DNA from 2 places in the Agromyces archimandritae genome. Region 2 is predicted to be linked to the other one. Evidence: predicted binding sites of a transcription regulator. Region 2 holds the regulator's gene; the other holds the start of a gene.
The links. Region 2 encodes LexA, which represses DNA repair genes until DNA is damaged. Its sites were predicted from a motif close to TCGAACANNTGTTCGA; they were not measured.

Region 1 (11,881 bases), 1.6 Mb from region 2:
ACCTAGACTTGCTGAGGTTGCGAACGACGACCAAGCTCGACTGCGCCCGTTTTCACGGGTGCGGAACGGATCGGGCGTCGTGCAGCTTCAGGGGTTGATTCCCCTGAAGGGCGGTGGCTCAATTGGTAGAGCAGCGGTCTCCAAAACCGCAGGTTGCAGGTTCGAGTCCTGTCCGCCCTGCGAGTCGGCAGCGAATGCCGACCCATCCGAAAGGTGACGAGGTGGCTCGGAAAATCATCGACGAACCCAGTGAGGATGTCGTCGCCGACGCGAAGCGCCAGCGCGCTGCGCGCCGGAACCCGTTCTCGAGGATCGCGCTGTTCATCCGTCAGGTCGTCAACGAGCTCAAGAAGGTCGTCACCCCGACCCGCAAAGAGCTCTTCAGCTTCACCGGCGTGGTGCTCGTCTTCGTGGTCATCATGATGGCGATCGTCTGGGGCCTCGACCAGCTGTTCGGATGGGCCGTGCTCTGGACCTTCGGTCAACCGGGCGCCTGATCGGACCTTCCGGCGGGAGCCGGCCGGCGGTCGGGGCGCACGGCCGGGGGGCACAGACCAGCGAGAAGGATAGAGAAGTGGCAAAGAGCGAGTACGAGGACGCCGACTGGGCGACCGCCGCAGAGCAGTCGGCCGACGACGACGAGGCCCAGGAGGGCAACGTCCTCGAGCAGGCCGAGGATTCGGTCGAGCCCGCCGAGGAGCGCGCCATGCACGTCGACGGCGATGACGAGACCGACCTGCAGGCCGCGCTCGATTCCCTCGCCGAGGCGAAGGACGCCGAGGCCGATGCGGTCGTCGACGACGCGCTCGACATCGACTCCGCCGAGGAGGCGGAGGCCGCGGCCGACGCCGCGGAGGACGAGGCGGAAGAGGTCGACCCCTACGCCGACTTCCGTGCCGAACTGCGCTTCCAGCCCGGCAAGTGGTACGTCGTGCACTCGTATGCGGGCTTCGAGCGTCGTGTGAAGGCGAACATCGAACAGCGTCGCGAGTCGATGGGCATGGCCGACTACATCTACCAGGTCGAAGTGCCCATGGAAGACGTGGTCGAGATCAAGAACGGCCAGCGCAAGATGGTCACGCGCGTGCGCATCCCGAGCTATGTGCTCGTGCGCATGGAGCTGAACGAGGACTCCTGGTCGGTCATCCGTCACACCCCGGGCGTCACCGGCTTCGTCGGCAACGCCCACAACCCCACGCCGCTTCGCTTCGAAGAGGCCTTCAACATGCTGAAGAGCCTCGTCGAGCCCAAGGAGGTTCCGGCGGCCAAGGGCGGCAAGGCTCAGGCCGGCGGCGCGCAGGCTGCCCGCCCGGTCATCGCCGAGGTCGATTTCGAGATCGGCGAGACCATCACGATCAAGGACGGCTCCTTCGCGGGCCTGCCCGGCACGATCAACGAGATCAAGCCCGAGAGCGGCAAGCTCACGGTGCTCGTCTCGCTCTTCGAGCGCGAGACGCCGGTCGAGCTGAGCTTCGACCAGGTCACCAAGCTCTAACGATCCAGTCGGCGCGCAGGCGCATCCGCTATGCTTGAGCGGTTGTGCCTTCGCGCACATCCCCACCGCATCCCGGATCGACCGGGACCGCGGGAGAGTGCCCCGATGCGGGCGTTCGAACAGAAAGAGAGAAATCATGGCACCGAAGAAGAAGGTCACCGGTCTGATCAAGCTTCAGATCAAGGCCGGCGCCGCGAACCCCGCCCCGCCGATCGGCCCCGCCCTGGGTCAGCACGGCGTGAACATCATGGAGTTCTGCAAGGCCTACAACGCCGCGACCGAGTCGCAGCGCGGCAATGTGATCCCCGTCGAGATCACCGTCTACGAGGACCGCTCGTTCACCTTCGTCCTGAAGACCCCGCCCGCCGCGGAGCTCATCAAGAAGGCCGCCGGCGTCGCCAAGGGCTCGGGCGTCCCGCACACCACCAAGGTCGGCAAGATCAGCAACGACCAGGTGCGCGCGATCGCCGAGCAGAAGATGGCCGACCTGAACGCGAACGACCTCGACGCCGCGTCGAAGATCATCGCGGGCACCGCCCGTTCGATGGGCATCACGGTCGAATAACCGGCCGATCTCGTCGGTCGAGGAGCGCGAAGCGCGTCTCGAGGCCACGAGATCGAGGACGCCGCATCGCGCGGCATCCCGCACAGAACTCACATCGTGGCAGCGCCCGCCAGGCGCGATGACCACACTCTCTCAAGGAGAACCAACATGGCGAAGAAGTCCAAGGCCTACCGGGCCGCGGCCGAGAAGATCGAGGCCGGCAAGTACTACACCCCGTCGGAGGCCGTCGCCCTCGCCAAGCAGACGGGTTCGGCCAAGACCGACTCGACCGTCGAGGTCGCCGTCAAGCTCGGCGTCGACCCGCGCAAGGCGGACCAGATGGTGCGCGGCACCGTCATCCTCCCGCACGGCACCGGCAAGACCGCCCGCGTCATCGTCTTCGCGACCGGCCCCGCGGCCGAGGCCGCGATCGCCGCGGGCGCCGACGAGGTCGGCGGCGCCGAGCTCATCGAGAAGGTCGCCGGCGGCTACACCTCGTTCGACGCGGCTGTGGCCACGCCCGAGCTCATGGGCCAGGTCGGCCGTCTCGGCAAGGTGCTCGGCCCCCGCGGCCTGATGCCGAACCCGAAGACCGGCACGGTGACCCCGAACCCGGCCAAGGCCGTCGAGGACATCAAGGGCGGCAAGATCGAGTTCCGCGTCGACAAGCACGCCAACGTGCACTTCGTCGTCGGCAAGGCCTCGTTCTCCGAGCAGCAGCTCGACGACAACATCAAGGCCGCCCTCGAAGAGGTCGTGCGCCTGAAGCCGTCGAGCGCGAAGGGCCGCTACATCCAGAAGGGCGCTGTGTCGACCACGTTCGGCCCCGGCATCCCGCTGGACGTCAACGCGATCTGACGCACACCGCGTACACGAAGGGCCCGCCTCGGCGGGCCCTTCGTCGTTTCCGGGGGCGGGGAGGAGCGGGAGCGGAGGCGGCGCGCCGCGGCATCCGTTCGCCGCGGCGCGCGCCCGCTCAGCCGCCGATGCGGATGAGCTTCTTGTTGACGAACTCGTCGGCGCCGAGACGGCCGAGCTCGCGGCCCGAACCCGAACGCTTCACACCGCCGAAGGGCAGCTCGGCGCCCTCTGCGCCCACCGCGTTGATGAAGACCATGCCGGCCTCGATCGCATCCGCCACGCGCAGCGCCTGCTCGGGATCCGTCGTGAACACGTACGAGCCGAGGCCGAACGGGGTGTCGTTGGCGATCCGCACCGCCTCCGCCTCGTCGGCGGCGCGGTAGACGGCCGCGACCGGTCCGAAGAACTCCTCGCGGTACGCGTCGTTTCCGGCATCCACCTCGGTCAGCACCGTCGTCTCGAAGAAGTTGCCGCTGCGGCCGCCGCCGGCCACGAGCGTCGCCCCGCCGGCCACGGCCCGCTGCACCTGGCCCTCGAGCCGCTCGGCGGCCGCCGCCGACGACAGCGGGCCGATGACCGCATCCGGCGACGACGGATCCTTCGCCTCGACCGCGGTGAGCGCCGCCGTGAACTTCTCCAGGAACGCGTCGTACAGCCCGTCGACCACGATGAAACGCTTGGCGGCGTTGCACGACTGACCGCTGTTGTCGAGGCGGGCGGAGACGGCGGCATCCACCGTCGCATCGAGGTCGTCGGTCGAGAACAGCAGGAACGGATCCGAACCGCCGAGCTCGAGCACGACCTTCTTCAGGTGCCGGCCGGCGAGCTCGGCGACCGCCGTGCCGGCCCGCTCCGAGCCGGTGAGCGAGACGCCGCGCACCCGCGGGTCGGCGATGACGCCCTCGATCTGCTCGTTCGAGGCGAGGATGTTGACATAGGCGCCTGCGGGGAAGCCGGCGTCGCGGAAGATCTGCTCGATCGCGATCGCCGACTCGGGGCACTGCGGGGCGTGCTTCAGGACGATCGTGTTGCCGGTCACCAGGTTCGGCCCCGCGAAGCGGGCGACCTGGTAGTACGGGAAGTTCCACGGCATGATGCCGAGCAGCACCCCGAGCGAATCGCGGCGGATGAACGCCGAGCCCTCGCCGGCGAGCAGATCGATCGGCTCGTCGCGCATGATCGCCTCGGCGTTGTCGGCGTAGTACGTGTAGATCTCGGCGGCGAAATCGACCTCGCCGAGAGCCTGCTCGATCGGCTTGCCCATCTCGCGCACGATGATCTTCGCGAGCTGCTCGCGCCGCTCCGAATGCAGCTGCCCGACCCGGCGGATGAGGGCGCTGCGCTCGCCGACCGTCGAGGTCTTCGACCAGTCGCGATGCGCGGCGTCGGCCAGGCCCAGGGCCGCCTCGAGCTCGGCGTCGGTGATGGTGGGGTACTGCTCGATCGTTGCTCCGGTCGCGGGGTCGACGACGGCGTAGCTCATGAGGCTCCTTCCACGGGTATGCGAACGACGGGCCCCGCAGGTTCGGCGTCGGCGCCGTCGGGCACCAGCCTACGGGTATGGTGGCCGTGCACGGTGGCGCTGTTCGCGGCAACCGGCGACGACGGCGAGGAGGCCGAGGTGCAGGCAGTGCTCGCGGGCATCCGCGTCGCCGACTTCTCGCGGGTGCTCGCCGGCCCCTACGCGACGATGCTCATGGCCGACTTCGGCGCCGACGTGATCAAGGTCGAGCCGCCCGGCGGCGACGAGACGCGCGCATGGCGTCCGCCGGTGGATGCCCTGGGCCGATCCACCTACTTCGGCGCCGTGAACCGCGGCAAACGATCCGTCGTGCTCGACCTGACGACGGAGGCCGGGCTCGCCCGGGCGCGACGGCTCGCGGCATCCGCCGACGTCGTCGTCGAGAACTTCCGCCCGGGGGTGATGGCCCGCTTCGGGCTCGACCACGCCTCGCTCGCCGCCGGGAACCCCGCGATCATCAGCTGCTCGATCACCGGATTCGGCGCCGGGGCCGGGATGCCCGGCTACGACCTGCTCGTGCAGGCCGTCGGCGGCCTCATGTCGGTCACCGGGCACCCGGGCGGCGAGCCGGTGAAAGCCGGCGTCGCCCTCGTCGACGTCATCACCGCGCAGAACGCGCTGAGCGGCATCCTGCTCGCCCTCCGCGAGCGGGATCGAAGCGGCATCGGCCAGCACGTCGAGGTGAACCTGCTGCAGAGCCTGCTGTCGGCCCTCGTGAACCAGGCCTCCTCGACGCTGGCCACCGGGCAGGCGCCGGCGCGACTCGGCAACCGGCACCCCTCGATCGCGCCGTATGCCGTGTTCCGCGCCGCCGACCGGGAGCTCGTGCTCGCCGTCGGCAACGACCGCCAGTTCCGCACCCTCGCGCGTCTCATCGGCCGACCCGAGCTCGCCGACGACCCCCGCTATGCGACGAACCCGGCCCGCGTCGCCGCACGCGACGAGCTCGAACCCCTCCTCGAGGCCGCCTTCGCGACGCGGCCGGCGGCCGAGTGGGTGGGGGTGTGCACGGACGCCGGCGTTCCGGCCGGGCTCGTCAACGACATCGCCGAGGCCGTCGCGTTCGCCGAAGGGCTGGGGCTCGACCCCGTCGCCCCCGGCGGCGCCTCGATCGCGAACCCCGTCGGCCTCGGCCGCACGCCGGCCGCGTACACGGAGGGGCCGCCCGGGCTCGGCGAGCACGACGGCGCGGTATGGGCGGATGCCGGGGCGCGCCCGGGCGACGCCCCCGACGGGCGCGCCGGCGCGGCCGAGAACGCCGCGCCACGGCATCCGCACCCGAGAAAGGAACCCGCGTGACCGCGCTCGACCGCATCTTCGACCTCGACGCCCTGCTCAGCGAGGAGGAACGCGGCTGGCGCGACCGGGCGCGCGCCTTCGCCGCCGAACACATCGCCCCCGTCGTCGACGACGACTGGGAGCGCGCGCACTTCCGCCGCGAACTCGTTCCCGCGCTCGGCGAGGCCGGCTTCCTCGGCATGCACCTCACCGGGTACGGCTGCGCCGGCGCCGGCGCCGTCTCGTACGGGCTCGTGTGCAGCGAGATCGAGGCCGCCGACTCGGGGTGGCGCACCTTCGTCTCGGTGCAGGGCTCGCTCGCGATGAGCGCGATCGCCGAATACGGCACGGAGGCGCAGAAGGAGCAGTGGCTGCCCGGGATGGCCGCAGGCACCCTCGTCGGATGCTTCGCGCTCACCGAACCGCAGGGCGGCAGCGACCCGGGCGCGATGACGACCGTCGCCCGGCGCGACGGCGGCGACTGGGTCATCGACGGCGCCAAGCGGTGGATCGGCCTCGCCTCGCTCGCCGACGTCGCCGTGGTGTGGGCGCGGGTCGAGGAGGACGGCTTCGGCACCGGTGCCCGGGCGGTGCGCGGCTTCCTCGTGCCGACCGCGACGGCCGGCTTCGAGGCGACGCCGATCACCGGAAAGCTCTCGATGCGCGCCTCGGTGCAGTGCGATGTGCGCCTGGACGGCGTGCGTCTGCCGGCCGAGGCGATGCTGCCGGATGCGGCGGGCCTGTCGGGCCCGTTCGGCTGCCTGAACGAGGCGCGCTTCGGGATCGTGTGGGGGGCGATGGGCGCGGCCAGATCCTGCTTCGACGCCGCCGTCGGCCGCGCGAGCGAACGCGAGGTGTTCGGCCGCCCCATCGGCGCCGCCCAGCTCACCCAGGCCAAGCTCGCCGATATGGCCGTCGAACTCGAGAAGGGGTACCTGCTCGCGCTGCACCTCGGGCGTGCGAAGGAGCGCGGGGCGCTCACGCCGGCGCAGATCTCGGTCGGCAAACTGAACGCGGTGCGCGAGGCGCTCGAGATCGCCCACCAGGCGCGCTCGATCCTGGCCGGCGACGGCATCACGAGCGCGTTCCCGGTGATGCGGCACGCTGCCAACCTCGAATCGGTCCGCACCTACGAGGGCACGGACGAGATCCACCAGCTCGTCATCGGCCGCGAGCTGACGGGCCTCGGCGCGTTCTGAGGGCGGATGCGGCCGGGGCCCCGCGCCGCGTCAGCCGAGGTGTGCGTCGGCGACATCGAGCGCCTCGTCGATGATGTCGAGGCCGTGGGCGAGCTCCTCCTCCGCGATGACGAGCGGCGGGGCCACGTGCACCCGGTTGAAATGCGTGAACGGCCAGAGCCCGGCGCGTTTGCAGGCGGCGGCCACTGCGGCGACGGGCGCTGCATCGGCACCGGAGGCGTTGAAGGGGACGAGCGGCTCGTGCGTGCCCTGATCCCGCACGAGCTCGATCGCCCAGAACAGGCCGCGCCCGCGGACCTCGCCGACCGAGGGATGCGCATCGGCGACGGCGGCCAGACGCGGGGCGACGATGCGCTCGCCGAGGTCGCGGACGTGTTCGAGGATGCGGTCCCGCTCGAAGACCTCGAACGTCGCCACGCCGGCCGCGCAGGCGAGCGGGTGCCCGGAGTAGGTGAGCCCGCCGGGGAACGGCCGCTCGTCGAAATACGCCGCGATCCACGGGGACATGATCACCCCGCCGAGCGGGACGTACCCCGAGTTCACGCCCTTCGCGAAGGTCACGAGATCGGGCACGACGCCGAAGCCGTTCACCGCGAACCACTCGCCGACCCGGCCGAACCCGACCATGACTTCGTCGGCGATGTAAACGATGCCGTACCGGTCGCACAGCTCGCGTACGCCGGCGAGGTATCCGGGCGGCGGCACGAGAACCCCGTTCGTGCCCACGATCGTCTCGAGGATGATCGCTGCGATCGTCTCCGCGCCCTCGAGGACGATGACCTGTTCGAGATGCGCGAGCGCACGATCGGCCTCCTCTTCCGGGGTGGACGAGTGGAACGCGGAACGATACGGGTACGGGCCGAAGAAGTGGGCGACGCTGCCGTCGCCGGGCTCGTTCGCCCAACGGCGCGGGTCTCCCGTGAGCGAGATCGCCGTGGCCGTCGCACCGTGGTAGCTGCGGTACGCCGAGAGCACCTTGCGCCGGCCCGTGACCAGGCGCGCCATCCGCACCGCGTATTCGTTCGCGTCGGCCCCGCCGTTCGTGAAGAAGACCCGGTCGAGATCACCCGGTGCGACCTCTGCGATGCGTCGCGCGAGCTCGCCGCGCACGTCGGACGCCATCGAGGGCTGGATCGTCGCCAGTCGTCCGGCCTGGTGCCGGATGGCTTCGACGAGGTCCGGATGCCCGTGGCCGAGGTTCAGGTTCACGAGCTGGCTCGAGAAGTCGAGATAGGCGTTGCCCTCGTAGTCCCAGAAGGTCGAGCCCGATCCGCCGGCGACGGGCAGCGGGTCGATGAGCGACTGCGCGCTCCAGGAGTGGAAGACGTGCGCGCGGTCGTCCGCGCGCACTGCGGCCCCGAGCTCAGGCGCCGGCAGCGGATGCCGGGTGCCTGTCGGGGCCGTGAACGGCATGGCATGCGCCGGTGCGCTCGTCGTATCGGTCATTCGTGCTCCTTCACGGTCTGGCGGTCGGTGGTCGGCACGGAGGGGGACGGGTGCGGCGGTGCCGCGAAGGCGGACCGCACCTCGTCATGCGGGAGGGCGAAGGCGACGTGCCCGTCACGGCCGACCGTGTCACGGGCGGCCACGAGAGCGTTGACCGTGGCCTCCTCGACCGCCTCGACGACGGCGGCGAAGAACGGATCGATCCGCCCCCATGGCACGAAGGCGAGCGTCTCGAGACCGCGGCCCTGCTCGTGGCCGAGCATCGAGGTCAGAGCGCCGGGGTTCGCGGTCGAGAAGGCGAGGAAGATGTCACCGGAGAAATGGCTCGCGGTGGTCCCGGTGCGGGCGAGGCCGAGGGGAACGCGCCGCGCGAGCGCGGCGCACTGACCGGGCAGCAAGGGGGCATCCGTTGCGACGACGACGATCACGCTGCCCGATCCCCCGGCGACTCGGGCGCGTTCCCCGTCGCGTTCGAGCCAGGCGGTCGTCTCCATGGGATTCGGTGCAGCCGAGGAACGGCCGAGGCGGCGCCCATCGATGCGCAGCTCGTCGCGGGAGCCGAAGTTCGCCTGCAGGAACACGCCGACCGTGTAGTGCTCACCGCCGACCTCGACGAGGCGGGACGCCGTGCCCGAACCTCCCTTGAAGCCGTAGCAGGTCATGCCGGTGCCGCCGCCCACGGAACCCTCGGAAATCGCTCCGCCGTGCGCGGCGTCGAGCGCGGCGCCGGCGTGCTCCGGCCGGACGTTGCCGGCGTTGATCGCGTTCAGGTATCCGTCCCAGGTCTCGCCGACGACGGGTAGCATCCACTGCGCGGAAAGGTCGGGGCGCGTGCGATGCACCCATTCGTCGACCCCGCGGTGCACGGCGCCGACCGCATGCGAGTTCGTGAGGGCGATCGGCAGGGTGAGCGCGCCGGACTCGTCGATCCAGGTGCGCCCGGTGAGCTCGCCGTTCCCGTTCAGCGAGAAGGTCCCCGCCGCGCAGGGCACGCCGATACCGTCCCTCCCTCGGGGGAGGATCGCCGTGACCCCCGTACGGGCGACGGACGCGGAGCCGGGGCCCGCCGGATCGCCGGACGCGATCGTCGCGTAGCCGACCTCGACGCCCGGAACGTCGGTGATCGCGTTCCAGCGCCCGGCGCGCCCGTCGAAGGGGATGCCGAGGTCTCTCGCGCGGGGTGCGGTGGTCGTCATCGACGCTCCTCAAAATGCTGAACAGACGTTCAAACCGTCTGCGGCACAACTTAGCACTCTTGACAGGCATTCTTACCTGTGGCTTGAATGGGCGTTCAAATCCAGGATCCCGTACCGGACGGGCCCCGAGCGGAGGAGACGACGATGTCCGAACAGACGGTCAACAGCGGCGAACGAGCTCCATCCACACGAAGAGGCGCACTCGCCGCCGGGCGGCTCGGCGTCGGCGACATCGTCTTCTTCGTCGTCTCGGCCGCGGCCCCGCTGACGGTGGTCGCGAGCGCCGCCCCGACCTCGATGCGCATGGGCGGCATCGGTGCGGCCGGTGCGATGCTCGTGTGCGCGGTCGTGCTCATCCTCTTCGCCTCGGGCTTCACGGCGATGTCGACGCACGTGCGCAACACGGGCGCCTTCTACGCCTACGTCGCCCGCGGCATCGGCAAGCCCGCCGGCACGGGCGTGGCCTTCGTCACGATCTTCGCCTACGCCATCCTCTCGGTCTGCTTCTACGGCTTCATCGGCTTCTTCGGCGAACTCACCTTCGGCGGGATCTTCGGCATCGAACTGCCGTGGGTGGTCTGGTCGCTCATCGCGGCCGCACTCGTCGCCGTCCTCGGGTACCGCAAGATCGACGTCGGGGCGAAGGTGCTCGGGGTCCTGCTCACGCTCGAAGTCGTGATCCTGCTCGCGCTCGCGATCGCCGTGCTCGGTCAGGGCGGACCAGAGCCGATCAGCGCGGCGCCCTTCGACCCGCGGGAGATCTTCTTCGCCGCCGGCTCCGGAAGCCTCTTCGTCGTCGGGTTCGGCGCATACCTCGGGTTCGAGGGCACCGCGATCTACGCCGAGGAGGCGAAGCGCCCGAAGCGCACGATCCCCATCGCGACGTACGTCGCCATCGCCTTCCTCGGCGTCTTCTACGCCTTCACGTTCTGGATGCTGACGGTCGCCTTCGGTGCCGACGGCGTCATCGAGATGGCCCGGTCCGACGCCTTCGAGACGATGGTCTTCGCCGCAGGCGAGGAGTACCTGGGCGCGTGGGCTGCCGTCGTCATGCAGGTGCTCATCGTGACGAGCTTCTTCGCCTGCGTCCTCGCGTTCCACAACGCCTCCAGTCGTTACCTCTACGCGCTCGGGCGGGAACGGCTGCTGCCGGCCGTCCTCGGCCGGACGCATGCGAAGACGAAGGCCCCGCACGCGGCGAGCGCCGTCATGAGCGTGCTCGCGCTCGTCGCCATCCTCGTGGCCTTCGCCCTCGGCGCCGACCCGTTCCTCCAGTTCGCGATCTGGACCTACGCGACCGGGGTCGCCGGGCTCGTCTTCGCACAGGGGGTCGCCGCCGTCGCCGTCGTCGGGTTCTTCGCACGGAACCGCCGCGGGCACAGCCCGTGGCGCGTGCTCGTCGCCCCGGCGCTCGGTGCCGCCGGCCTCATCACCGGGTTCCTGCTCATCGCCTTCAACTTCGAGATCGTCACGACCTTCACGGGGCCGATCAACTGGGTGCTCCTCGCGCCCACGCCCGTGCTGTTCATCGCCGGTATCGTCATGGGCATGGTCATCAGACGGCGCGATCCCGCACGGTATGCGGCGCTCGCCGAGAACCTCGACGACGCGGCTGCGGCCGGGCCCCGCGTGGGGGCCGAGTGACGCGGGGCGTGAAACGGACGGAGCGTCGCGGCGAACTCGTCGCGGCGCTGCGCCGTGTCGCCCGTGACCAGGGCCTCGCGCAGGCGAACGTGCGCGCGGTCGCCGCGGAGGCCGAGATGAGCGTCGGCAGCGTGTTGTACTACTTCGAGAACTTCGAACAGTTGCAGCTCGCCGCGGTGGAAGGCGTGCTGGAGGAGTTCTACGAGCGTCGCCGGGCGATCACCCTCCGCGAGCCCGACCCGGTCGCCCGCTTGCGCGCACTCATCGAAGCCGGGGTGCCGGACGAGATCAGCGGCGATCTCAGGATCGTCTACGAGAGCATCGGGCTCTTGCGCGAGAAGCCCAGCTACAAGCCCTTGCACCGTTCGATCGTCGAACGTCAGGTCATGCTGTACCGATCCACGATCGAGATCGGGGTCGCGCTCGGTGCCTTCCGCCCGAGGCAGGAACTGTCCATGGTCGCCCGGAACATCGTCGCGCTCGAGGACGCATACGATCTCTACCCGCTCGTCGGGGTGGATCTCGACCGTGGCGAATGCCGCGGGGCCGTGATCGGCTACGCCGAACTCGCCCTGGACTGCGATCTCGGCTGAAACCGGGGCGAAGCCGCCGGTCTGGGTCGGTGCCTCGGGTAGTTGATCGGCGGGGGTCTCGAGACGCTCGCTGCGCTCGCTCCTCGACCGGCGGAGGGGGGCT
Region 2 (11,881 bases):
GGGGCGAACGTCGAGTTCGTCGTGCCGGCCGAGCCGCTCGCCCGCGACGGCGTGGGCCGCATCCGCATGCGCGTGCACGAGCGCGGCTCGGGCGAGACGCTCTCCTGCGGCACGGGCGCGGTCGCCGCGGCCCTCGCGGTCCGGCACTGGGCCGGCGCGGCGGCACCCGACGATTGGCGCGTGCAGGTGCCCGGCGGCGTGCTCGGCGTGCGGATGTTCGATGCCGACGACGGCGAGCACGTCATGCTCTCGGGGCCGGCCGTGCTCGTCTACGACGGCGTCCTCGCTCTCGGCTGAACGCTCGGCGCGGCGCGGCCCGGCATCCACCGCGCCCGGCATCCACTGCGGAACGGTCAGCCCGGCGCGCGGACGCGCAGCACGCGGAAGCCCTTCTCCGAGGTGACCCGCTCGACGTCCCAGCCGGCGTCCGCCAGCCAGCGGTGCAGGGAGTCGGAGCCGAGATTGCGCTGCACGACGAGCCAGGCGTCGCCGCCGTCGGCCAGGCGCGGCAGCCACTGCTCGAGCATTCCGTGCAGCACCTCCTTGCCGACGCGGATCGGCGGATTCGAGCGGATCGAGGCGAACCGCACGTCGGCGGGAACATCCTCGGGGCGGCAGGCGTTCACATTCGTGAGGCCGAGCCGTTCGGCGTTGACCCGCACCAGGTCGATGGCCCGGTCGTTCACGTCGACGGCCCAGACGCGCGATCCCGGCGCCTGGAGCGCGAGCGAGAGGGCGATCGGCCCCCACCCGCATCCGAGGTCGAGCAGGTCTCCGGCAGGCGGGGCGGGCATCGCACCGAGCAGCACCCGGGTGCCCTGGTCGACGTGATCGGGGCTGAAGATGCCGGATGCCGTCACGAGCGAGACGTCGCGGCCCGCGAGATGCACCTCGAGCGGGCGCTGCTCCGCCGGACTCGAGGGCCGCTGCGAGAAGTAGTGATCCGACGGCATACAGGCGAAGGTACACCAGACATGGGGAGGAAGTAGGCTGGACGAGATGACTGAACCCGGCATGAATTCACGCGAACACGCCGATGTGGACCGCATTCTCCGGAACGCGGAGTCGCGCTCGGCGGGTTCGTCGCTGTTCGCCTCCTCGGCCGAGGCGCTCATGGCCGACGGCTCCGACGCATCCACCGCGAACGGCGGCTACGACGGCGAACAGCTCGACCGCGAGGAGCGCCAGGCGCTGCGCCGCGTCAGCGGCCTGTCGACGGAGCTCGAAGACGTCACCGAGGTCGAATACCGGCAGCTCCGGCTCGAGAACGTCGTGCTCATCGGCGTGTACCCGCAGGGCTCCCTCGACGATGCCGAGAACTCCCTCCGCGAGCTCTCCGCGCTCGCCGAGACGGCCGGCGCACGCGTGCTCGACGGCCTCCTGCAGCGCCGCCCGCACCCCGACCCCAGCACCTACCTCGGCCGCGGCAAGGCGGAGGAGCTCGCCGCCGTCGTGGCCTCGCTCGGCGCCGACACCGTCATCGCCGACTCCGAGCTCGCCCCGAGCCAGCGGCGAGCCCTCGAGGACATCGTGAAGGTCAAGGTCATCGACCGCACCGCGGTCATCCTCGACATCTTCAGCCAGCACGCCAAGAGCCGCGAGGGCAAGGCGCAGGTCGAACTGGCCCAGCTCGAGTACCTGCTTCCCCGCCTGCGCGGCTGGGGCGAGTCGATGTCGCGTCAGGCCGGCGGCCAGGTCGGCGGCGCGGGCGCCGGCATGGGATCCCGCGGCCCCGGCGAGACGAAGATCGAACTCGACCGCCGCCGCATCCACTCGCGGATGGCGAAGCTGCGCAAGCAGATCGCCGGCATGAAACCGGCCCGCGAGGCCAAGCGCGCCAACCGCAAGCGCAACGCGGTGCCCTCGGTCGCGATCGCCGGGTACACCAACGCGGGCAAGTCGAGCCTGCTGAACCGGATCACGGGCGCAGGCGTCCTCGTCGAGAACGCCCTCTTCGCGACCCTGGATGCGACGGTGCGCCGCAACACCACCGCCGACGGCCGCGTGTACACGATCGCCGACACCGTCGGCTTCGTGCGGAACCTGCCGCATCAGCTCGTCGAGGCGTTCCGGTCGACGCTCGAAGAGGTCGCCGACTCCGACCTCGTGGTGCATGTGGTGGATGCCTCGCATCCCGACCCGGCGAGCCAGATCGCGACCGTGCGCGATGTCATCGGCGAGGTCGGCGCACGCGACATCCCCGAGCTCGTCGTCTTCAACAAGTCCGATCTCGTCTCCGCGGACGAGCGCCTCGTGCTGGCCGGTCTCGTGCCCGATGCGGTCTTCGCGAGCGCGCGCACGGGCGAGGGGGTCGCCGAGATCCTCGAACGGATCGGGCGGATGCTGCCCGACCCGACGGTCGAGGTCGAACTGCTCGTACCGTATGACCGGGGCGACGTCGTCTCGACGTTGCACGAGGCGGGCCGCGTGCTGCACCTCGAATACCTGGAGGACGGCACGCAGGTGCGGGCGATGGTTTCGCCGGAGCTGGCCGGGCAGCTCGCGGAGTTCGAGGCGGCACCGGCGGCGCGCTGAGGCGGCCCTTCGGGGCGTAGCCGGCCGCGCGCCGAGCCGTTCCGACGAGGCCCGGTCCGCGTCACGCCGAGTCACATTCCTGGAGTTCCGGTCTCGGCCGTCGTATCTTCGGAGGAGATCGTAGCGAGCGGCCCGATGCCGCCCGCGAGGAGCGACCGCCGAGCCCGGCACCCGCCCGCGACCTCCACCGGCCTGGTGTGGAGCGCGGCATGCCGTGCCTGCGCCGGGCCCGTCGCAGGAGCCAGTGCATGACCGCGTCCGCTGATCCGGGGAGCGACTGTCGGGACGTTCCCGTCTCGTTCGAACTGTATCCGCCGCGCAGCGACGCGGCGGCGATCGCCCTCGGGCGGACGATCGACCGTCTCGCCGAGGCGGATCCCGAGTTCATCTCGGTGACCTTCGGCGCCGGCGGCACTTCCCGAGAACGCTCCTTGACGGTGCTGCGGTACATGCTCGCGAACACCCGGGTCGAGCCGATGGCGCATCTGACGTGCGTCGGCTCCTCTCACGAGGATGCGAACCGGCTCGTCCGCCAGTTCCTGGATGCCGGGGTCACGAGCTTCCTCGCGCTCCGCGGCGACCCGCCGAAGGGCACCCCTGAGGACGAGGTCGTGCTCGGCGACCTCGGCAGCGCCGCCGAGCTCGTCCAGCTCATCCACCGGGTGCAGGAGGAGCGCGAGCCGTTCGGCCAGCAGCTCATCCCGGGCATGCCGGGGGCGAGCGTGATCCGCTCGCGGCCGCGGCCGGAGCGCGTCGCGGTCGCCGCCTTCCCGGGCGGGCATCCGCGCGCGCGTACGATCGGCGACGAGGTGGACTCGCTGCTCGCCAAGGAGGTCGCGGGGGCGACGCTCGCGATCACGCAGCTGTTCTGGCGCCCCGAGGAGTACCTCGGTTTCGTCGAGCGAGCCCGTGCGGGCGGGGTGAGCATCCCGATCCTGCCGGGCATCATGCCCACGACCACGCCCGCGCGTCTCAGACGGCTCGCCGAGCTGACCGGCGTCGAACCGCCGGCCGAACTGTCGATCGATCTCGAGATCGAGCCGGATGCGTCCGGGCAGTTCGAGCTCGGCGTCGCCTGGGCCGCCGATCTCGCCCGCGCCGTCGTCGCAGGCGGCGCCCCCGGCATCCACCTGTACACGTACAACCGGCACGAGGCGGTGCTCGAGGTGCTTCGGCGCATCGATCGCTTCGCCCCGGCACCAGCCACCACCGAGAGGATCAGGAACCGACGATGACCACTCCAGCTTTCCCGAAGGGCACGATCCTCGGGTACCCGCGCATCGGCCGCCGCCGCGAGCTCAAGAAGGCCGTCGAGGCATTCTGGGCGGGCTCGATCGACGAGGCCGAACTCGAGCGCCGCGCGGCAGAGCTGCGTGCCGCGACCCGAGAGCGGCTCGCCGGCCTCGGCCGGGGCGACTCGGCCATCCCCGAATCGTTCTCGTACTACGACCAGGTGCTCGATGCGGCGCTCGCCGTGGGCGCCGTGCCCGAGCGCTTCGAGGCGCCGGCCGACGGCGAGATCGACCTCGCGACGGCGTTCCGCATCGCACGCGGCGAGGGCGAGGTCGCCCCGCTCGAGATGACGAAGTGGTTCGACTCGAACTACCACTACCTCGTGCCCGAGATCGGCCCGGAGACCTCGTTCCGCGTGGCGTGCCGACGCATCGTGCGCGAGTTCGTCGAGGCGCGGGATGCCGGCTTCCTCACCCGGCCGGTGATCGTCGGCCCGGTGACCTTCCTGCTGCTGGCCAAGGCGGCGGACGGGACGCCGGAGGGCTTCACGCCGCTCGATCGCCTGGCCGATCTCGTGCCGGTGTACGCGGAGCTCCTCGCCGAGCTGGCCGCAGCCGGCGCCGAATGGGTCCAGCTCGACGAGCCCGCGCTCGTCAGCGAGTCGATCGACATCGACCGTGCACGCACCCTCCAGGCGATCGGTGCGGCCTACGACGCGCTCGGCGCCGCCGAGGACCGACCGGCGATCTTCGTCGCCGCCCCGTACGCATCCCTCGGCGATGCCCTGCCGGCGCTTGCGGCGACACCGGTCGAAGCGATCGGCCTCGACCTCGTGCGCGGCACCCTCCCGGAGGGGCTCGATCCGGCGACCGAGGCCGCGCTCGCCGCGAAGACCCTCGTCGCGGGCGTCATCGACGGACACAACATCTGGCGCGGCGACCTGGCCGCGGCCTTCGCTCAGCTGGACGCCGTCGGCCGACTCACGGGCGAGGTCGCCGTGTCGACCTCGACGTCGCTCCTGCACGTTCCGCACGACGTCGACGACGAGACCGAACTCGACGAGCGGCTGCGCTCCTGGCTCGCCTTCGCCGACCAGAAGGTCGCACAGGTCGCGACCCTGGCCCGGGGCCTCGTCGAGGGCGAGGCTGCCGTCGCCGCCGAGCTCGCCGCCGCGACGGCCTCGCTCGCCGACCGCGCGGCCGCACCGGGGGTGCGGGTGCCGGAGGTGCGCGAGCGCATCGCAGCCCTGACGCCGGCGGATGCCGCCCGCATCGACTACGCCGCGCGCGTGGCCGCACAGGCGTCGCTCGGTCTGCCCGAGCTGCCGACGACGACGATCGGCTCCTTCCCGCAGACCGCCGACATCCGTCGCGCCCGCGCCCGGCTGCTCCGCGGCGAACTCGACGAGGCCGGCTACACGGCCCTCATGCGCGAGGAGATCGAGCGCGTGATCCGCCTGCAGGAGGAGCTCGGCCTCGACGTCCTCGTGCACGGAGAGCCCGAGCGCAACGACATGGTGCAGTACTTCGCCGAGCAGCTCGACGGCTTCGCGGTGACGCAGCACGGCTGGGTGCAGTCCTACGGTTCGCGCTGCACGCGCCCGTCGATCCTGTGGGGCGACGTGTCGCGGCCCGAGCCGATGACGGTCGCCTGGTCGGGTTTCGCGCAGTCCCTCACCGACAAGCCCGTCAAGGGCATGCTGACGGGGCCGGTGACGATCCTCGCGTGGTCGTTCGTCCGCGACGACCAGCCGCTGGCCGACACGGCGAAGCAGGTCGCCCTCGCTCTCCGCGACGAGGTCGCCGACCTCCAGGCCGCCGGCATCCGCGTCATCCAGGTCGACGAGCCGGCGTTGCGCGAACTGCTGCCGCTGAAGCGTGCCGACCAGCCCGCCTACCTCGACTGGTCGGTGGATGCGTTCCGTCTCGCGACGGCCGGTGCCGGCCCCGACACGCAGGTGCACACGCACCTCTGCTACTCGGAGTTCGGCCAGGTCATCGACGCGATCCGCGCCCTGGATGCCGACGTCACGTCGATCGAGGCGGCCCGCAGCCGCATGGAAGTCGTCGACGACATCAGCGCTTCCGGCTTCGACCACGGCATCGGGCCGGGGGTGTACGACATCCATTCGCCGCGCGTGCCGAGCGTCGAGGAGGTGCGCGGCCTGCTCGAGCGTGCCGCCGGCGGTGTTCCGCGCGAGCGGCTGTGGGTGAACCCGGACTGCGGGCTGAAGACCCGCGGCTACGAGGAGACCGTCGCGAGCCTGGAGCACATCGTCGAGGCCGCCCGTCAGGTGCGGGCCGGGCTCGTCGCCGCGGCCGACTGAGGCGCGTCCCGCCTCGCCCGGGCGGATGCCGTTGTGCGTCCTCCCGGGCGTCGCCGGGCACTCGCACAGATCGGCCGCGTATGGTCGTGGGCATGCAGCTAGCGGTACATGAGACGGGGCACGGGCCTCGCACGGCGATTCTGATCCACGGCATCATGTCGGATTCGCGTGCGTGGCACCGTGTGGTCGCCGAGCTCGTGGCCAAGGACGTGCGGGTGATCGCGGTGGATCTCGCCGGCCACGGCAAGAGCGCACGTTCCGCCCGGTACTCGCCGAAGGCGTGGGCCGATGACGTCGTCGAGACCGTCGAGCCGCTGTTGACCGGGGCGCCGGACGTGGTGATGGGGCATTCGCTCGGCGGGCTCGTCGCCTCGCTCGTCGCCGATCGTCTCGCGCCGCGTGCGGCGATCTACATCGACCCCGCGTTCTCGTTCCCGAAGGGCCCGTACGGCTGGCTCATGAAGCTCGCCTTCGCGCTCATGCCGCGGCCGAAGCGCTCGGCGCTGGTCCGGATGAATCCGAAGTGGCATGCGGACGACGTCGACATCGAGCTGGCGACCCTCCGCGACTGGGATAAGCGCACGATCCTCGGCCTGGCCGATTCGCGGGCGCTCGTGCCGCCGTCGCAGCCGGCGATGCCGAGCCTGGTGGTGCTCGCCGAGAAGAGCCTGCTCATCACGAAGAAGGTCGCGGCGCAGATGCGCGCCGATGGCCTCACGGTCGCGACGGTGCCCGGCACGGGCCACACCGTCTTCCGCGATGATCACGCCGGGTTCATGGAGACGATCCGAACGTGGGTCGCTTCGCTCGCCCTGCAGCCCGAGCCGGCGCTCGCGACGGTGCCGATCCGAGCGACGGTGCCGATCCGCGACTGACGCTCGGACCGCCGGCGCCCGCGAACCGCCGGGGAGGGGGCGGGGCCGCTTCAGACCGTGCGGAGCACCGCGACGACCTTGCCGAGCACCTCGGCCTCGTCGCCCATGATCGGCTCGAACGCCGAGTTGCGCGGCAGCAACCAGGTGTGACCGTCGCGCTGGCGGAAGACCTTCACGGTCGCCTCGCCGTCGAGCATGGCGGCGACGATCTCGCCGTTCTCGGCGGTCGGCTGCTGGCGGACGACGACCCAGTCGCCGTCGCAGATGGCGGCGTCGATCATCGAGTCGCCGATGACCTTCAGCATGAACAGTTCGCCCTTGCCGACGAGCTGGCGCGGCAGGGGGAAGATCTCCTCGATCTGCTGCTCGGCGGTGATCGGCACGCCGGCGGCGATGCGGCCGACGAGCGGCACCATGGTCGCGTCGCCGACGGGGGCCGGCACGGCCGCGGGCGCGGCGCTGTCGGGCGCCGTGCGCTCCCGGCCGGGCAGTTCGATGAGCACCTCGAGCGCCCGCGGACGGTTCGGGTCGCGGCGCAGGTAGCCGGCGAGTTCGAGCTGGCCGAGCTGGTGGGTCACGCTCGAGAGCGAGGAGAGCCCGACGGCGTCGCCGATCTCGCGCATGCTCGGCGGGTAGCCGCGGGTGGCGACCGAATCCTGGATGGCGGCGAGGATGGCCTGCTGTTTGGGGGTCAGCGAGCGCCGCCGCCGTGCCTTCGCCGGCTTCTGCGCCTCGTCGATCTCGGTGGTCACGTCGCTCGCCCCTTCAGGCCTGGCGGCCGGATGTCGGTGGTATCCGCTTGCATGGATTCGGATATTCGAAACTGTATCCGTACAGGCGGCTCGCGGCAAACATTCATTCGAGCGTGTTGCCCGATTCCCCGGGGAGACACGCCGGGGAGCGGGTGCTTGATCGAAAACCGAATCGAAGATATCTTCGGTACAGAGTTTCGCATCGGGTCCTCCCGGCCGAGGGCCCGATGCGACTCGGAACCCGAAGCGGAATGGAGACGAGCATGAGCACGATGGCATTCCCGGCCACGGCATCCGCCCGCATGCCGCGGCGCCCGGATCCGGCGCCGCGCACGAGGCTCAGGCTCACCAGGCGCGGTCGAGCGGTCTTCACGGGGCTCGCGGCGGCACCGCTCGCCGCGCTCGCCTTCGTCTGGATGATCGCCTCCGGCGGTGCGATCGCCGAGGTGCCGGGCGGGGCGCCCGAGGTCCGCTACGTCACGGTCGAACCCGGTGCGTCGCTCTGGGCCATCGCCGAAACCGCAGCCCCCGATGCCGACCCCCGGGTCGTGGTCGACGAGATCGTCCGCCTGAACGGCCTCGACGACGTCGTGCTGCAGGCCGGGCAGCTCCTGGCGCTCCCGCTCGGGCTCTGAGCGGCCGCGGTGCCCGCAGCCGGCGCCGCCGAGGCGGGCCGTAACATGGGGAGGTGACCCAGCTCGACGACCTCCCGATCCGCGACGATCTTCGCGGCAAGTCCGCCTACGGGGCCCCTCAGCAGCGCGTGCCCGTCGCGCTGAACGTCAACGAGAACACGCATCCCATCCCCGAGGATGTGGCGCACGACATCGTCGCCCGCGTGGCCGCCGCCGTCATCGGCCTGAACCGTTACCCCGACCGCGAATTCACCGAACTGCGCGAGGCCCTCGCCGGCTACCTCGGGCACGGCCTGTCGGCCGAGCAGATCTGGGCGGCGAACGGCTCGAACGAGGTGCTCCAGCAGATCCTGCAGGCCTTCGGCGGCCCGGGCCGTTCCCTCCTCGGCTTCGGCCCGACGTACTCGATGTACCGCATCCTGGCCGACGGCACGGGCACCCGGTGGATCGAGGCGACCCGCGACGAGGACTACGAGCTCGGCCCCGAGACGGCGCTCGCCGCGATCCGCGAGCACGACCCGGACGTCGTCTTCCTCTGCTCGCCGAATAATCCGACCGGCACGCCCCTGTCGATCGAGACGATCACGGCCGTCGCCGACGCGGCCCGCGGCATCGTCGTCGTCGACGAGGCCTACGCCGAGTTCGCCGAGCCCGGCACACCGAGCGCCCTGACGCTGCTACCCGGGCGCCCCCGCCTGATCGTGTCGCGCACGATGAGCAAGGCCTTCGCCTTCGCCGGGGCCCGCGTCGGCTACCTCGCCGCCGATCCGGCCGTCACCGACGCGCTCCGCCTCGTGCGGCTGCCGTACCACCTGTCGGCGATCACCCAGGCCGCAGCCCTGGGGGCCCTCGCGCACGCGCCGGAGATGCTCGCGACCGTCGGTGAGATCCGGCTGCAGCGCGAACGCATCGGCGTCGAACTCGCCCGCCTCGGGTACCGCCCCTACCGTTCGGGGTCGAACTTCGTGCTCTTCGGCGGGGTCGACGACCCGCAAGCCCTGTTCCGGGCGCTTCTGGAGCGCGGGGTGCTGATCCGCGACATCGGGCTGCCGGGCACGATGCGCGTCAGCGCCGGCACCGAGGCCGAGACGACGGCCTTCCTCGAGGCGCTCGCCGCGATCGGGGGGGCGTGATGCCCGTCGCCCGTAGAATCGAGGGATGACGAGCGCACACCGCACCGCCCGAGTGGTCCGCGAGACGAGCGAGTCGAGCATCGAGCTCGAACTCGACCTCGACGGCACCGGAGTCGCCGACGTGGCCACGACGGTCCCGTTCTTCGACCACATGCTCACGGCGTTCGCGAAGCATTCGCTGACCGACCTCCGGGTGCGCGCGAGCGGCGACACCGACATCGACGTGCATCACACGGTCGAGGACACGGGCATCTGCCTGGGGCAGGCGATCCGCGAGGCGCTCGGCGACAAGCACGGCATCTCCCGCTACGGTGACGCCCTCGTCCCGCTCGACGAGGCGCTCGCACAGGCCGTCGTCGACATCTCGGGGCGGCCGTACCTCGTGCACACGGGCGAGCCCGCCGGCTTCGAGTTCCACCTCGTCGGGGGGCACTTCACGGGCTCGATGGTGCGGCACGTCTTCGAGGCGATCGCCTTCAACGCGGGCCTCACTGTGCATGTCACCGTGCTCGGCGGCCGCGACCCGCACCACATCGCCGAGGCCGAGTTCAAGGCCTTCGCGCGCGCCTTCCGGCAGGCCAAGGCGCGAGATCCGCTCGTCACCGGCATCCCGTCGACGAAGGGCAGCCTGTGACCGCGCCGAAGGTCGTCGTCCTCGACTACGGCTCGGGCAACGTCCACTCGGCGGCCAAGGCGCTCGAGGCGGCCGGCGCCTCGGTGCGGGTCACCGACGACCGCGTCGCCGCCCTCGAGGCCGACGGGCTGCTGGTGCCCGGCGTCGGCGCGTTCAGCGCGGTCGTCGAACAGCTGAACGCCGTCCGCGGCGGCGAGATCATCGACAAGCGGCTGGCTGGCGGCCGGCCCGTGCTCGGGATCTGCGTCGGCATGCAGGTGCTCTTCGCACGCGGCGTCGAGCGCGGGGCCGAGGTCGAAGGGCTCGGCGAATGGCCGGGCACGGTACGCGGGCTTCCGGCCGAGATCCTGCCGCACATCGGCTGGAACACGGTCGACGCCCCCGAGGATTCCCGGCTGTTCGCGGGCATCCGCGACGAACGCTTCTATTTCGTGCACAGCTATGCCGCGCAGGAGTGGGAGCTCGACGCCGACGGGCCGCTTGCGGCCCCGAAGCTGACCTGGGCCGACTACGGCGGCCCCTTCCTCGCCGCCGTCGAGAACGGTCCGCTCTCGGCGACGCAGTTCCATCCGGAGAAGTCGGATCGTGCCGGTATCCGCCTGCTCGGCAACTGGCTCGGCACGTTCTGACGCCGCGTTGCGACGCCGGATCGGGGATCGGGCGCGCTCGGGGGTAGGATCCTGTGACTGTGCCGGTCGTCGGATGCGACGGCCACGACCCGAGGACAGTGATGAGTGAGTTCAGCAGTTCGCCGCGACTGGTGCTGCTTCCGGCAGTCGACGTCGCAGGCGGCAAGGCCGTCCGCCTGACGAAAGGCGAGGCCGGAACCGAGACGAGCTACGGCGACCCCGTGCAGGCCGCCGAGGAGTGGGCCGATCAGGGGGCGGAGTGGATCCACCTCGTGGATCTGGACGCGGCGTTCGGCCGCGGCAGCAACACCGGAGTCCTGAAGCGGGTCATCCGCCAGGTCCGCGGGGTGAGCGTCGAGCTCTCCGGCGGCATCCGCGACGACCGTTCCCTCGAACGGGCCCTCGAGCTCGGTGCGAAGCGCATCAACCTCGGCACCGCGGCCCTCGAGAACCCGGAATGGGCGGCGTCCGTCATCGCCCAGTACGGCGAGGCGATCGCGATCGGCCTCGACGTGCGCGGCACGACGCTGGCCGCGCGCGGCTGGACGGAGGACGGCGGCGACCTCTGGGAGGTGCTCGACCGTCTCGAGGATGCCGGGGCCGCCCGCTACGTCGTCACCGACGTCGCCAAGGACGGAACGCTCCAGGGCCCGAACGTGGATCTCCTGCGGGCCGTCACCGAACGCACCGAGCGTCCCGTGGTCGCCTCCGGCGGCATCTCGAGCCTCGACGACATCGCGGCGCTGCGCGAACTCGTGCCCTCGGGTCTCGAGGGTGCGATCGTCGGCAAGGCCCTGTACGCGGGAGCGTTCACCCTCCCCGAGGCGCTGGATGTCGCATCCCAGTAACGACGGCAACACCGCCGATTCCGCCGGCCGCCCGTGGGCGGGCCGCGCGTTCGAGGCGAACCCGTTCGCCGGCGACGACGGCCGCGCTCCCGAGGCGCTGAGACTCGCGCTCGAGGGCTTCGGGGCGGGCGAGGCGGGTGCGGATGCCGTCGTCGACGCGTTCCGCGAGGCGCGCCTGCTGATCCCGCTGATGGCCGAACTCGGCGACGGGGGCACGGAGACGGGCGTCGGCGGTCTCGCGGTCGACAAGAGCCAGGAGCTGTCGATCGTCACGGTCGACG

Region 1: a site for LexA is predicted at 9,559-9,574, ahead of G127AT_RS10215 (DmpA family aminopeptidase). Genes of this name have one in related genera too.

What each region holds. Positions count from the first base shown of each region.
Region 1 is NZ_CP071696.1:2,234,025-2,245,905, forward strand. Features, by position in the region: tRNA gene G127AT_RS10170 (tRNA-Trp) at 108-180, shown strand; gene secE (preprotein translocase subunit SecE) at 222-497, shown strand; gene nusG (transcription termination/antitermination protein NusG) at 575-1,495, shown strand; gene rplK (50S ribosomal protein L11) at 1,632-2,060, shown strand; gene rplA (50S ribosomal protein L1) at 2,208-2,897, shown strand; gene G127AT_RS10195 (NAD-dependent succinate-semialdehyde dehydrogenase) at 3,016-4,383, opposite strand; gene G127AT_RS10200 (CaiB/BaiF CoA transferase family protein) at 4,531-5,721, shown strand; gene G127AT_RS10205 (acyl-CoA dehydrogenase family protein) at 5,718-6,899, shown strand; gene G127AT_RS10210 (aspartate aminotransferase family protein) at 6,930-8,312, opposite strand; gene G127AT_RS10215 (DmpA family aminopeptidase) at 8,342-9,541, opposite strand; gene G127AT_RS10220 (APC family permease) at 9,686-11,185, shown strand; gene G127AT_RS10225 (TetR/AcrR family transcriptional regulator) at 11,194-11,778, shown strand.
Region 2 is NZ_CP071696.1:382,031-393,911, reverse strand. Features, by position in the region: gene dapF (diaminopimelate epimerase) at 1-297, shown strand, start outside; gene G127AT_RS01880 (class I SAM-dependent methyltransferase) at 354-953, opposite strand; gene hflX (GTPase HflX) at 1,000-2,535, shown strand; gene G127AT_RS01870 (methylenetetrahydrofolate reductase) at 2,784-3,770, shown strand; gene metE (5-methyltetrahydropteroyltriglutamate--homocysteine S-methyltransferase) at 3,767-6,094, shown strand; gene G127AT_RS01860 (alpha/beta fold hydrolase) at 6,175-6,969, shown strand; gene lexA (transcriptional repressor LexA) at 7,020-7,709, opposite strand; gene G127AT_RS01850 (LysM peptidoglycan-binding domain-containing protein) at 7,985-8,356, shown strand; gene G127AT_RS01845 (histidinol-phosphate transaminase) at 8,410-9,489, shown strand; gene hisB (imidazoleglycerol-phosphate dehydratase HisB) at 9,515-10,123, shown strand; gene hisH (imidazole glycerol phosphate synthase subunit HisH) at 10,120-10,752, shown strand; gene priA (bifunctional 1-(5-phosphoribosyl)-5-((5-phosphoribosylamino)methylideneamino)imidazole-4-carboxamide isomerase/phosphoribosylanthranilate isomerase PriA) at 10,854-11,600, shown strand; gene G127AT_RS01825 (SseB family protein) at 11,584-11,881, shown strand, end outside.